DNA from 2 places in the Massilia sp. P2_C2 genome. Region 1 is predicted to be linked to the other one. Evidence: predicted binding sites of a transcription regulator. Region 1 holds the regulator's gene; the other holds the start of a gene.
The links. Region 1 encodes NrdR, which represses ribonucleotide reductase genes. Its sites were predicted from a motif close to CACNANATNTNGTG; they were not measured.

Region 2: the regulator NrdR is predicted to act here: its motif matches at 2,420-2,433, upstream of AC1DYX_RS20680 (ribonucleoside-diphosphate reductase subunit alpha).

The regions. Positions count from the first base shown of each region.
Region 1 covers NZ_JBFUDR010000194.1:5,359-10,093, forward strand. The annotation lists gene AC1DYX_RS20495 (pilus assembly PilX family protein) at 1-686, opposite strand, end outside; gene AC1DYX_RS20500 (PilW family protein) at 683-1,600, opposite strand; gene pilV (type IV pilus modification protein PilV) at 1,597-2,163, opposite strand; gene nrdR (transcriptional regulator NrdR) at 2,280-2,738, opposite strand; gene glyA (serine hydroxymethyltransferase) at 2,787-4,034, opposite strand; ZMP/ZTP riboswitch at 4,136-4,267, opposite strand; gene AC1DYX_RS20520 (SDR family NAD(P)-dependent oxidoreductase) at 4,413-4,735, shown strand, end outside.
Region 2 covers NZ_JBFUDR010000197.1:4,230-8,964, forward strand. The annotation lists gene AC1DYX_RS20670 (sensor histidine kinase) at 1-437, shown strand, start outside; gene AC1DYX_RS20675 (sigma-54-dependent transcriptional regulator) at 484-1,998, shown strand; gene AC1DYX_RS20680 (ribonucleoside-diphosphate reductase subunit alpha) at 2,638-4,735, shown strand, end outside.

The sequences.
Region 1 (4,735 bases):
TCATGTGTGTCACCGTTGTCGTTATCGTCGCCATTCCCGTCTCCGTTTCCATGCCCGTCGCCGGTGCCGTGCGCCGACGACGGCGGCAACCGGTACAGCGACTGCAGCACCACCTGCGTCGAGGCGCGCGCCCCGAAACCGATCGCCGTGATGCGGTAGAACACACCCTGCCCGGCCGTGGCGCCGGGCGGCGTGATCCTCTCGATGAGGTAGGCCGGCAGCCGCGCCGGCAACGCGCCGCGCCCCACCGCCAGCACGGCGCCCGTAAACTGGCCGTAGGGCACGAGCGCCGGGTTGCCCTCGGCCGCCAGATCCAGCAATTCCCACACGGGCGGTGACCTGGCCAGGCACAGGCCGCGGTCGTCAGCGCCGCGGCCGCAGCCGTCGACGAAGGCGGCGGCGCCGTCGGGCCCGAAATGGGCGGTGCGGTCCGTCGGGGCCGGCGTGGTGGACGTCACGGCGCGGCCCGCGATATCGTGCTCGGCGTCGCGCAGGGCCGCCGCCGCCGCGGCCTGGGCGATGTCGCGGTCGCGCTCGTTGTTTGCCGCCGCCAGCAGGACGAAGGCCCCGCGTACGACGGCGACGCCGATTACCATCGCCGCCACCATCAGCAGCAGCGCACAGACGAGGGCCAGCCCGCGGTCCGTGCGGCGGCGCGCTTGCCCGGACATGATCGGCGAGTTCATGACGGCGGCACCGGCAGCGCAACGGTGACCGTGAACAGCCGCCGCTCGCGCCGCCGCAGGTCGGGTGGCATGCGGGCTTCGTCCAGCGAGTTGCCCGGATCGTTCGCGCCAACGGCGTCCGCATAGCCGGCACCGAGCAGGGCGTAGCGCGCCGTGCCGGGGACGGCGCGGGTGGGCCGGCCACCATGCAGCAGCAAGGCGACGCGCACGCCGACGACCCGCTTCCAATGCGTGCGCCGGTTGAACTCGGCCGCGCCCAATCCAGCCAGGCCAGCATCGAGGACATTGACCGCGGCCGCGTTCAGGTAGCGGTTGGCGACGCCGTCGGGCGGATCGTCGGTGTCCACGCCGTACAGCACCTGGAAGCCATCCACGCCGGCCACCAGCGCGTCCGCGCTCCAATGCGTGCTGCCCAGGTACTTGCAGCGCAGTTCCGCTTCGCCCTCGCCGTTGCGCGCCACGTAGAAGATGCTCCATCCCTCCTCGCCCGCGGCAATCGAAAAGCCGGCGCAGTCGACGACGCTGCCGTCGCCGTCGGGCGCCGGACCCGCGCCGGGAAAACGCACGGCCAGCACGTCGCTGCCGTTGACGGCGGCCGGCAGCGGGTCGGCGATGCCCGGCGTCGTGCGCGACAATGACCGCGCATCCAGCCCGGCCAGGCGTGCCGGAGCGGTGTCCGTGGCCGTGGCCACCGCATCGGGGTCGACCGCCCCCGCCTGGCGTACGGCGCGGCCGATGAGGTCGGTGGCGAAGCGTCCGCCATCGTCGATGACGGCCGATTCCACCTGGGCCGCGTAGGCGCCGTTCGCCAGCACGAGCAGGCGCCCGGCCGCCAGCACGATGCCCAGTCCGACGGCCAGCGCCACCATCAGTTCGGCCAGCGTCATGCCGGCCTGGCGCGCGGACCGGCTCATGGCGCCGCTCCCGCCAGCGGCAGTATCAGCTTCGGTGCGCCCGTGGCGGCATCACCGTGCGCCCGCCAGCCCAGCTTGACGACGAGCGGCGCGCCATCCTGCGCATCGCAGGTCCACGCAGGCAGGCCGGCCGCATCCAGCGGTACGGTATCGCGGCAGACGCGGATGCGCCCGCCCGGGAAGCCGGACGCCAGCGTCCCGGACACCTCGAACAGATCGAAGCGCGCCAGCGCGTCCGCATCGCAGTTGGCATCGGCATAGCACAGCGCCGGCGCGGTCGGCGGACCGCCGCCGGCGTCGTAATCGAGCAGCAGATAGGGATTGGCGGCGTCGGGCAGCGCCAGCGCATGGGGATTGGCGCGCATGCGCTCCGCGAGCGAGCGCGCCAGCCGGGTGGCGTCGGACAGGTGCGCGGCATCGCGTCCCGCACGCACGGCCAGCGTCTGCAATCCGGCGGCGCCGGCGATCCCGAGCGCGACGACGAACAACGCGACGAGCACCTCCACGAGCGTGAACCCGGCGCACACGCGCCGGCACCCGTGCAATGACGAACCCGACTGCATCCTGCACCTCCAGTCTCTTCGTTTGCGGAGCTGACAAGGTAACAGTCGAGTCCGGACAAGCCATGGGGTGGCTCAACCGTGCGGATGCAACTAAAAACGGGGGAAACGGACGCGGCTTATTTACGCGGCTGGCCGACTTCGGCGATCGCTTCCTGGAACTCGGCCAGGTCCTCGAAGTTCTTGTAGACGGAGGCGAAGCGGATGTAGGCGATCTTGTCGAGGCGCTTGAGTTCCTGCATCACCAGTTCGCCCACGTAGCCCGTGTCGACTTCGCGGCGCCCGCTGGTCAGGAGTTTTTCTTCGATCGATGCGACGGCGCGGTCGATCGCCTCGGCCGCCACGGGGCGCTTGCGCAGGGCCAGCATGAGGCTGCCGCGCAGCTTGGAAGATTCGAATTCGGTGCGGCTGCCGTTCTTCTTGACGATGATCGGCATCGAGAGTTCGATGCGTTCGTAGGTGGTGAAGCGCTTGTCGCACTGGACGCAGCGGCGCCGGCGCCGGATGGCGTCGCCTTCCTCGGATACGCGGGTATCGAGGACCTGGGTGTCGTCATGCTGACAGAACGGACATTTCATGGGGGGTACGGAATCGAGCGGGACGCCCGCAGGCGTCCCGGCAATGCATTACGCTTCGTAGACCGGGTACTTGTCGGTCAGTTGCTTGACTTCACCCTTGACGCGCTCGATGGTCGCGGCGTCGTGCGGATTGTCCAGCACGTCGGCGATCAGGTGGCCGACCTTGACGGCGTCTTCTTCCTTGAAGCCGCGGGTCGTGAAGGCCGGGCTGCCCAGGCGGATGCCCGAGGTCACGAACGGCTTCTGCGGGTCGTTCGGGATGCCYTTCTTGTTGCAAGTCATGTGTGCCTGGCCCAGGATCGCTTCCGCTTCCTTGCCGGTCAGGCCCTTCGCACGCAGGTCGACGAGCATCACGTGCGACTCGGTACGGCCCGAGACGATGCGCAGGCCGCGTGCGGTCAGCGTGTCGGCCAGTGCCTTGGCGTTCTTGACGACCTGCTGCTGGTACGCCTTGAATTCCGGCGACAGCGCTTCCTTGAACGCGACGGCCTTACCGGCGATCACGTGCATCAGCGGACCGCCCTGGATGCCCGGGAAGATCGCGGAGTTGATGGCTTTCTCGTGCTCGGCCTTCATCAGGATGATGCCGCCGCGCGGGCCGCGCAGCGACTTGTGCGTCGTCGACGTGACGAAGTCGGCGTACGGCACCGGGTTCGGGTATTCGCCGGCGGCGATCAGGCCGGCATAGTGGGCCATGTCGACCATGAAGTAGGCGCCGACTTCCTTGGCCACGCGGGCGAAGCGTTCGAAGTCGATGCGCAGGGCGAAGGCGGAGGCGCCGGCGATGATCAGCTTCGGCTTGTGCTCGCGCGCCAGGCGTTCCATTTGTTCGTAGTCGATGTCTTCCTGCTCGGTCAGGCCGTAGGAGATCACGTTGAACCACTTGCCCGACATGTTCAGCGCCATGCCGTGCGTGAGGTGGCCGCCTTCGGCCAGCGACATGCCCATGATGGTGTCGCCCGGCTTCAGCATGGCGAAGAACACGCCCTGGTTCGCCTGCGAGCCCGAGTTCGGCTGGACGTTGGCGGCTTCGGCGCCGAACAGCTGCTTGACGCGGTCGATCGCCAGTTGCTCGGCGACGTCGACGTATTCGCAACCGCCGTAGTAACGCTTGCCCGGGTAGCCTTCAGCGTACTTGTTGGTCAGCTGCGAGCCCTGGGCGGCCATCACGGCCGGCGACGTGTAGTTCTCGGAGGCGATCAGCTCGATGTGGTCCTGCTGGCGCTTGTTTTCCTTCTGGATGGCATCCCACAGTTCCGGGTCAACCTTGGCGAGCGTGTGATCTTTTGCAAACATGAAAAAACTCCAATCGATAAGAGAACCAGGCAATGGTCAGCGCTGAGCAGGGCGGGAGCCGGAACGATGCGGGGCAGCCGCGATACCAACGCGTACCAGTCGGTGGCTGCCCAGGCGAACGGCAAATGAAATCTCACGTTCCCCGGTGGGTGTCCACCTTCGCCACGCACCGGCAGGCCGATCGCTCCTGATCGGACGGCAGCGCACGGTTTTCGCCAGTTACGTGAGATGTATGTAAATGGAACCCCCGATTGTACGGGATTGTGCGCCCGGCAGGCAAGGAAACCGATGACGGAGTGGCAAGTCGTGAAGGTCGGCAACCAGGAGTGGTCATTTCCGCTACAATCTCACGGTTACAACCTTGCCAGGTAACCCAACATGATCGTTTTCATCACCGGCGCATCGGCCGGATTCGGCGCCGCCATGGCGCGCACCTTCGTCAAGAACGGCCACCAGGTGGTGCTGGCGGCACGTCGCAAGAATCGCCTCGATGCCCTGGCCAGGGAACTGGGCGAATCCGCGCTGCCGGTCACGATGGACGTGACCGACAAGGCGTCGATCGAGGAAGCGCTGTCGATGCTGCCGCAATCCTGGCGCCAGATCGACGTGCTGATCAACAATGCCGGCCTCGCCCTGAACACGAAGCCGGCGCACGAGGTGCCGCTGGCAGACTGGGAGACCATGATCGCCACCAACGTCAG
Region 2 (4,735 bases), on a different contig from region 1:
CCGGTGATATAGTGTGGGTGGGCGATGCGGGCGGACGCAGCGTGCGCTTCGACGGGCTGCATCTGCGCGAGGTGCTCGTGAACCTGCTGGGCAATGCGATCCGCTATGCGAGCGGCCAGCCGGCCAGCATCCGCGTGTGCCCGGTGCTCGACGCGACGGGCCGCATGGAATTGCACGTGCAGGACGACGGCCCCGGCATCACGCCGGAAGTGCGCGCCCATTTGTTCGAGCCGTTCTACACGACGTCGAGCAAGGGCACGGGCCTGGGCCTGTACCTGGCGCGCGAACTGTGCCTGAACAACGGTGCGATGCTGGACTATGAATACCGGTTGGAAGACGTCCGGCCCGGTGAATCGGGTAACGGCGCGGGTAACGGCGCGGGCAACGGCGCGGGCGAGGCCAGCGGCCGGTTCGTGATCACCTTCGCATCAATCTAGCGCGCACCTATATATATTAGAGAGTCAACGTCACGGAAGAACAGCCATGAGCTCACCCCGCATCCTGGTGGTCGACGACGAAGCCGACCTGCGCGAGCTGCTCGAGATCACCCTGCTCAAGATGGGACTCGACGTGGACAGCGCCGCCACGGTTCGCGAAGCGCGCACGCTGCTCGGCCAGAAACCGTACGCGCTGGTGCTGACCGACATGCGCCTGCCCGACGGCCTCGGCCTGGAACTGGTGCGCGAGGTGGCGGCCAGCCACAAGAGTACGCCCATCGCCGTGATCACCGCGTACGGCAGCGCCGAGAATGCCGTCGTGGCGCTGAAGGCCGGCGCGTTCGACTACGTGTCGAAGCCCGTCGTGCTGGACGACCTGCGCGCGATGGTGCGCTCGGCCCTGAAGCTGTCCGACCCGGCGCCGGCATCTGCAAGCGCCAGCACGGGCGGCACGTCGCGCCTGATCGGCGAGTCGGCCGCGATGCAGTCGTTGCGCGCGCAGATCGCCCGGCTCGCGCGCTCCCAGGCGCCGATCGCCATCAACGGCGAATCCGGCAGCGGCAAGGAACTGGCCGCGCGCGAGATCCACGCGCAGAGCACGCGCGCGGGCAAGCCGTTCGTCGCCGTCAACTGCGGCGCGATTCCCGAAGCGCTGATGGAAGCGGAGTTTTTCGGCTACCGCAAGGGTGCCTTCACGGGTGCGAACGATGAGCGCGACGGCTTTTTCCAGGCCGCCAACGGCGGCACGCTGATGCTGGACGAGGTGGCCGACCTGCCGCTCGCGATGCAGGTCAAGCTGCTGCGCGCGATCCAGGAGCGGCGCGTGCGCAAGATCGGCGCCACGGTCGAGGAACCGGTCGACGTGCGCATCATCAGCGCCACGCACAAGGATCTTGCGAAATGCGTCGAGACGGGCGCGTTCCGCCAGGACCTGTTCTACCGCCTGAACGTGATCGAACTGACGTTGCCGCCGTTGCGCGAGCGCCTGGATGACCTGCCGCTGCTCGTCGACGCCATCCTCGCGCGCCTGGCCGGCCCGGGTGGCGCGCGCCTCGGCCCCGGCGTGCTGGACGCGTTGCGCGGCTATGCCTTCCCGGGCAATGTGCGCGAACTGGAAAACGTGCTCGAGCGGGCACTGGCCTTCGCCGACGATGGCGTGATCGAGGCGGGCGACCTGTTGCTGAAGGGGGCAAAGCTGGGCGACGCGGCCGTCGTGCCGCAGGGCGGTGGCGCGCCCGTCCCGCCACCCCCGGTCGCCGTGCCGGAAGAGGCGGGCGTCGCTACGTCGGGCGCCGCTGCGTCGGGCGTCGCTACGTCGGGCGTCGCTACGTCGGGCGACGCTGCCCCGGGCGCCGCCGCGCAAGCGCCGCTGCCGCCGGGTACCGACGCGCTCCCGAGCAACCTGCCCGACTACCTGAGCCAGGTCGAGCGCGACATCATCCTGCGCGCCCTGAACCAGACCCAGTTCAACCYCACGCAGGCCGCGAACCTGCTCGGCATCAGCGTGCGCCAGCTGCGCTACCAGATGCAGAAGCTGGACATTCACGCCCCCGAACCGTGAGCGCCGGGAACGTCGAAAAACCTGCTGCGGGTTGTACCGGGCCGCGTAGGCCGGGCCGCGTAGGCCGGGCCGCGTAGGCCGGGCCGCGTAGGCTGTCGTTCTGCGATGCTCCGCGGCGGCGGACCGGCTGTACTCTCGTACAGATGCGCTTCTCGAACAACATTGCTGCCGCTCGCGACGGGTTTTTCGAGGTTCCCGCGTGGTCTTTTCGCCAACGCAGCAAAGCAAAAATGACACGATTCGCTGGAATTATGCACGATAAATGAGCACCGCAAAATGCGCCATGAAATTAATGTTAGTGCTTACTTCGTGCTGAAGGCTTCAGATATCGGCCCTGTTCGATGTCAAGAAAAAAATCTTACAAGCGGAGCTCATAAATTTCACGGACATCGACTACAATTAGGTCTGTAAGGCCGTTGTCTACTACATCTAGTGGTCAACGGCCTTAATGCCGAACAGGCAGAGTAGGAGCGCAACGCTTTTTTTCTCAACATTGCTGCTCCTATTTTTATCGGCAAAAAGTTATCGAGCTGCCAATTTTGATGAGTTGGCAGCTTTCCCTGGATTTAAAGAATCGAGGGCTCATATCTATCCAATCGTGAAGGCCGTGGCGTAGCAACCGCCATGCTGGGAGGCTCAATGCAAACATCTTCGGACATTTCCATCAACCCGCACGTCGCAGCAGGAACGACGGCTGGCAAGAGTGCGGCCGAGCTGGTCGCCAATAACGACTACCGCATCATCCGCCGCAACGGCGCCGTGGTGCCGTTCCAGCCGAACAAGATCGAAGTCGCCATGATGAAGGCTTTCCTCGCCGTGAACGGCGAGCAGGGCCGCGAATCGGCGCGCATCCGCGACCTGGTCGAGCAGCTGACGAACAACGTGGTCGCGGKGCTGGTGCGCCGTCAGCCGAACGGCGGTACCTTCCACATCGAGGATGTGCAGGACCAGGTGGAATTGTCCCTGATGCGCTCGGGCGAGCATGACGTCGCCCGCGAATACGTGCTGTACCGTGCCAAGCGCATGGAAGAGCGCCGCCTGGCCAAGGAAGCCGCCGGCGCCGCGCAAATCGCTGCCCCGCAGATCCACGTGGTCGACGGCGGTGCGCGCCGCCTGCTCGACATGAACGAAGTGTCGGCCCTGATCAATGCCGCCTGCGCCGGCCTTGAAAAGCACGTCGACGCCGACGCCATCCTGGCCGAGACCATGAAGAACCTGTACGACGGCGTGCCCGTCGAGGAACTGCACAAGTCGGCCGTGCTGGCCGCGCGCGCGCTGATGGAAAWGGACCCGGCCTACAGCCAGGTCACCGCGCGCATCCTGCTGCACTCGATCCGCAAGGAGATCTTCGGCAAGGACGTGCCGCAAGCCGGCGCCGCCGCTGAATACATCACTTATTTCCCGCAATACATCGCCAAGGGCATCGCAGCCGAGCTGCTGGACGAGGAGCTGGGCAAGTTCGACCTGCAGAAGCTGGCCAAGGCGATCGTCGCCGACCGCGACCTGCAGTTCGGCTACATCGGCCTGCAGACCCTGTACGACCGCTACTTCCTGCACATCCGCGACACCCGCATCGAGATGCCGCAGGCGTTCTACATGCGCGTCGCCATGGGCCTGGCGCTGCGTGAAGAGAACCGCGAAGCGCGCGCCGTCGAGTTCTACAACCTGCTGTCGACGTTCGACTTCATGAGCTCGACCCCGACGCTGTTCAACTCGGGCACCCGCCGCTCGCAGCTGTCGTCGTGCTACCTGACCACCGTCGCCGACGACCTGGAAGGCATCTACGACGCCATCAAGGAAAATGCGCTGCTGTCGAAATTCGCAGGTGGCCTGGGCAACGACTGGACCCCGGTGCGCGCGCTCGGCTCGCGCATCAAGGGCACGAACGGCAAGTCGCAGGGCGTCGTGCCGTTCCTGAAGGTCGCCAACGACACCGCCGTCGCCGTCAACCAGGGCGGCAAGCGCAAGGGCGCCGTCTGCGCCTACCTGGAAACGTGGCACCTGGACATCGAGGAATTCCTCGACCTGCGCAAGAACACGGGCGACGACCGCCGCCGCACGCACGACATGAACACCGCGAACTGGATTCCGGACCTGTTCATGAAGCGCGTGATGGAAAAGGGCGAGTGGACCCTGTTCTCGCCGTCGGAAGCGCCGGACCTGCACGACAAGGTCGGCAAGGCGTTCGAAGAAGCCTACGTGAAGTACGAAGCGAAGGCCGCCCGCGGCGAGATGACCGTGCACAAGAAGGTGCAGGCGCTCGACCTGTGGCGCAAGATGCTGTCGATGCTGTTCGAGACCGGCCACCCGTGGATCACGTTCAAGGATCCGTGCAACATCCGTTCGCCGCAGCAGCACGTCGGTGTCGTGCATTCGTCGAACCTGTGCACCGAGATCACGCTGAACACGAACGAAGACGAAATCGCCGTCTGCAACCTGGGTTCCGTGAACCTGCCGGCCCACATGAAGGGCGACGGCCTGGACGTGGTCAAGCTGCAGAAGACCATCCGCACGGCGATGCGCATGCTCGACAACGTCATCGACATCAACTACTACGCCGTCAAGAAGGCGGAGAACTCGAACCTGCGCCACCGTCCGGTCGGCCTGGGCATCATGGGCTTCCAGGACTGCCTGCACATGATGCGCGTGCCGTTCGCGTCCGACAAGGCCGTGGAATTCGCCGACCGCTCGATGGAAGCCGTCTGTTACTACGCCTACCTGGCGTCGACCGAACTGG